2 regions of the Lysinibacillus sp. NPDC093190 genome follow, and region 2 is predicted to be linked to the other one. Evidence: riboswitches for the same ligand, from Rfam matches in the RefSeq annotation. Region 2 holds a riboswitch; the other holds the start of a gene.

Region 1 (2,413 bases), on a different contig from region 2:
ACTTGCCTAATTATCTTCTAGGCTTCACAAGAATTCGTGGCGAGCTTGTCCCTGTGCTTGATTTTGAACGTATTCTTTATAATCGTTCTTCTAATGCTGCAACAGCACGGATTATTGTATTGAACACGGATGTTGTGAATTATGGATTACTTGTAACAGAAGCTCGTGAAATTCTTGATTTTGATGAGTCAGTATTAAAGCAGATGGGACTTGTCAATTATTCAAAAACACGCTACTTTACAGCTGTGGCTAATCTTGAAAATCGCATGATCACATACGTAGACCCGAAAATACTTGTGAATTCATTAGAAGGTATACGTGAAATTATTAATTATTTACACAAAATGCTTGAAAATGAAAAAGAAAACGTAGAGGCATAATTTTTTGTAGGATTAAATAATTCAATACAACACTTCATGTTGATGTTTTAGACAGAATTACAAATATGTAATTCTGTCTTTCTTCTTTTTAAGCGATATCCCAACAGTAAAAGGAAAATGAATACTCGGTGTCGAATTTTAAGCTTATCACCGAAACGTGTGGTTGATTTTCGTCCCGACTGAGCGCTTTCTTGGAGGCGTCCAATAAGCCGCATAATAATAAGCATAATTATGAATATATCTTTCTATAGTATAAATAAGTAAATATTAATTATTGGGGAGGTATTTGTCACATGGATTCAAAGAAAAAGGAAACACCAGAAGAAAAAAGAGAGCGTTTAAAACAAAGTGAATTAAAAAACAATCCTACAGGTTCTTTAAACGACGGGGTAAATAGGGGAACAAGCGGAAATTTAAATGGTATGGGTTGGAAAGAGACGGTGGTATTAGTTTTAGTGTTATTTATAGGATACATTACATACAAATTGTTTTTCAGTTAAAGATATCGAAAGGAATCGTTATCTCTAATTTTGTATTCCATAATCCTAAAATCCTCAATTGCTACACGTACCCCGTCACAATCATCGTAAATACTTCTACGTTTTTATTTTAATATAGTAAAAATAACCTGTATTCTTATTATCTTATTTGAAAGTTATCAATAAAATTATGCGTTTTACCTACAGACATTTTTGTTCTAACATCGTATTATGTAAAGTAAGAAAACTACTGTAAAAGGCAAACTTCACCGAAAGGGAAGGACGCAAAGCCATGAGTCTAAACACTATTGTAGTGCATGATTGTCAGGTTGCCAGGTTCTGTTCTATGAGCCTCGGCCAATAGAATGGAGATGTAATCATATGGTAAGTCGTTCACTATCAAAAGCAATCATTGTTTTTATAGTAGCAATTGTAAGTACGCTAGGATTAACAATGGGAAAGGTAGACGCAATGGCCATGCAAGATAAGGCTACTTGGTTATGGGATACGACAAAGATTGTCGAAGATGAATCAGGAGTACTCTCATTTTTAGAAAGCAAACATATTAATAAATTATATTTACAAATTAATAGTGATATAGCAAGTAATTATTACAAAAGTTTTATCGATAAAGCAACGGCAAAAGGTATAAAAGTCTATGCGTTGGCTGGTTCTGCAAGCTGGGTTTCAGAGGGCTATGAAATGCAGGATCAGCTGTTTGATTGGTTACATACATATAATGAAAATGCAGCAGCAACAGAGCAATTTTCTGGAGTTCATCTTGACGTAGAGCCCTATTTAAATAGTGGTTGGAACTCGAACCAAGTAAAAACGATAGAATCCTATCAAGCACTTCTTACTAGAGCGAAAGAGAATACCGATCGATTACAATTACCTTTGGAAGTTGATATGCCATTTTGGTTTGACGAAATTACATACAAAAACCAATTTGGTAAAGGTTTATTAGCTGATTGGGTGATCGACCAAGTGGAAAGTGTTTCGATAATGGCTTACCGAGATGCTGCTAAAGACATTATTAAAATAGTTGAACATGAAATAAACTATGCAAAAAAAGTAAATAAATCAATTGTTATTGGTGTGGAAACAGGAGCCTCGGATGAAGGGAAAAATATTACCTTCTATGATGATGGAGAAGCCTATATGAATAAACAGTTAGCACAAGTTCATCAACAATATGCCAATAAAAAAGGTTATAATGGTTTTGCCATTCATCATGTTGATTGTTGGATGAATATGCAGCCGTAAAAAATCCTCTCCAGCTTTAAGTTGGAGAGGATTTTCTTTGTCCTTATGAAAGCCGGCCGCTATAGTCTTCAAATTTAAATTCACGAATGACTTTAATGCCTTCTTCATCGTTATAAGAAACGATTGATGGAAGATTTACACCATTAAACATATGATTTTTCACCATTGAGTAATGCGCCATATCTGTAAATACTAGACGATCGCCTGGTTGTAAAGGTTGTTCAAATGAATAATCACCAATTACATCACCAGCAAGACATGTAAGCCCGCCTAGGCGATAAGTGTAAG
Region 2 (2,413 bases):
CAGAAATTTGTTGAGACGCAGCCGAAATTTCGCGAATCTGACTTGCAACTTCCTCTGATGAAGTGAGAATTTCTTTAAAGATTTCCCCTACTTCGTTTGTAAACACCATACCAGCCTTTACATCTTCTTTACCTTTTTCCATAACAGTGATGGAAGCGTTAGATTCAGCTTGAATTGTACTAATTAAATTGTATATTTCCGTTGCAGATTGTGATGATTGCTCCGCTAATCGTCTAACCTCGTCAGCAACAACCGCGAAGCCTTTTCCATGCTCTCCTGCTCTAGCAGCTTCGATTGCCGCATTCAAAGCTAGTAGGTTTGTTTGATCCGCTATTGCTGTAATAAGGCTTACGATATCGCTAATTTTTTTCGTATTGATATGTAATCCGTTTATTGTTGTCCCTATTTGTTCAACAGAATCATTAATCAACTCCATTTGTGCAACGACTTGCTGAACAACATGATTTCCACGTTCTGAAGCTTGAGAAGAAGAGATAGATGATTCAGCAGCTGTATTAGCAGAGTCAGCAATTTGCTGAATGCCTGTTGCTGTTTCCTCCATAGCAGCGGCTGTTTCCTCAGTCATAACCATTGAAGCCTCAGCGTTTTGCGTGATTTCCCCCATGTCTTGAGCAATATTTGTTGCGCTGTTATATGTCTCTGTTGCATTAACAGTTAGCTGATTAGCAGCAGAAGAAACGTTATCAGATGTATTTCTAATATTTAAAATGATATGTTGTAAATTTGACACCATCGTATTAATAGATTCAGATAAATTTCCGATTTCGTCCTTCGTTATTTCTAAATCTACATTTATTAATTCCCCATTTGCTACTTGATTTGCAGCATTTACTACTTTCTTAAGCGGTTTTAATAAACGATCAATTATTATGTAAAGTAAAACTAATAAAATTAAAATTCCAATAACAGCGATAACAATTTGTTTTACGACACTTGTTTTAATGATGGTATTTATGTAGTCCGCAGAATAATCAATACCTAATAATGCAATGAGCTTGCCATTGTCATCTTTAATAGGGCTAAATACAGTTCGCCATGAACCATAAGGATCTTGGAAAATATCAGTTACCTCAGTGCTATTATTTTTAATTGCCAATTTAGCTGTTGTTACATGTTCATCTGCTAAATCAGTAAAGATTTCACCCGCTTCATATACGTCGTTCAAATTAGAAGTATAGCCTATAGGGTTAACGCCACCTGCATCCTTCACATCCCAAATGTAGCTCCAACTCATAATTCCTTGTTCTTCTTGAATCTTATTGAGTTGTTTTTGAATTTTCTTAAATTTAGCATTAGTCTCTCCCTTTTCAGTCAATAAATCTTTAATGTCATCACTATCAAGATTCATAGCTGTCAATACACCAACACTTTTCAACTCTTGTTCTAAATCAACAGACATTCGATTGTTTAATTCTCTAATACTTTGCGTAGTAATAATAGCAATTAGAAGTAAAACAATAATAGAAACCGTTAGTGAAAGTTTGTTTTTTAATGAAACATTTTTCAACAACTTCATGATTATTACTTCCTCCTTTATCGTATTTTTGGCAAAAAAATAACCTATTTCAAAAGAAATAGGCATCAAAGAATATAACTAGCAATATATGTACTTAACTAGTACTCCTTTGCAGCTCAGCCATCATAGTATTTATTACCTTAGACCTGTAACTTTGCGTCTCTACCTTTCAGTAGATTTGCCCATCTTTTTCCTCCTCAAATTAACACAATGGGTAAAAGTAGTCAATGTTACCAGATTAAAATACACATAATTTTTACTATTTTACTATTAGTATGAAATGAAGACTATTACGTAATTTTCTCGGCTCGTCCACAATTCTCTTCAGAGCAAATCAATTATGCCTCGGCATAATTATAGCTGTCGCTTTGCTTTCGCTACAGATAATTTGCCACAGGGCGTGACGTTCTTAGACTGAGTTCCTCTATTTCAGCAGGTGTTTGGACACCCGCTGAAAGAATTTAAAAACAGCTACACGCAATATTGTAGCTGTTACTATAATTTTAAATAATCAATTACCCCTAAATGATTATTCATATTAAAGATAGTTATTTAGTTAGTGTCATGAATAAGACTGACGGTATGAATGATAAAGCAAACATACAGGAATACCACATAGATGTACGGCGTAATGAAAAACGAACTTGTTTCTTTTCTGCATAAAAAATGTCTAACATCACTGAAGCAACAACAAGTGGGATCGTAACACATGCGATAGCAACTAATAAAATGTTTAAACTAAACATAAAAGCACCCCTCTGTTCGTGAACATTTATTTTTCCTCTTTGTGACAACTTTATGTCAATTTCATTGTACACATTTTGGTCACAAATTGTCAACAACATTCAACTAAGAAAAAAGTGCTTTTTGTAGAAT

What was found. A riboswitch is a leader RNA that binds a small molecule or an ion and turns the genes downstream of it on or off. The one in region 2 is predicted to bind cyclic di-GMP.
Region 1: it holds a riboswitch for cyclic di-GMP, as region 2 does, so the genes downstream of both, ACQKOF_RS12335 (amidase) here and ACQKOF_RS10140 (methyl-accepting chemotaxis protein) in region 2, are expected to answer to the same signal.

Annotation. Positions count from the first base shown of each region.
Region 1 is NZ_JBNNVG010000013.1:110,040-112,452, forward strand. Features, by position in the region: gene ACQKOF_RS12325 (chemotaxis protein CheW) at 1-380, shown strand, start outside; gene ACQKOF_RS12330 (DUF6366 family protein) at 674-880, shown strand; cyclic di-GMP riboswitch class I at 1,108-1,196, shown strand; gene ACQKOF_RS12335 (amidase) at 1,241-2,125, shown strand; gene nspC (carboxynorspermidine decarboxylase) at 2,169-2,413, opposite strand, start outside.
Region 2 is NZ_JBNNVG010000010.1:44,979-47,391, reverse strand. Features, by position in the region: gene ACQKOF_RS10140 (methyl-accepting chemotaxis protein) at 1-1,537, opposite strand, end outside; cyclic di-GMP riboswitch class I at 1,645-1,730, opposite strand; gene ACQKOF_RS10135 (hypothetical protein) at 2,086-2,283, opposite strand.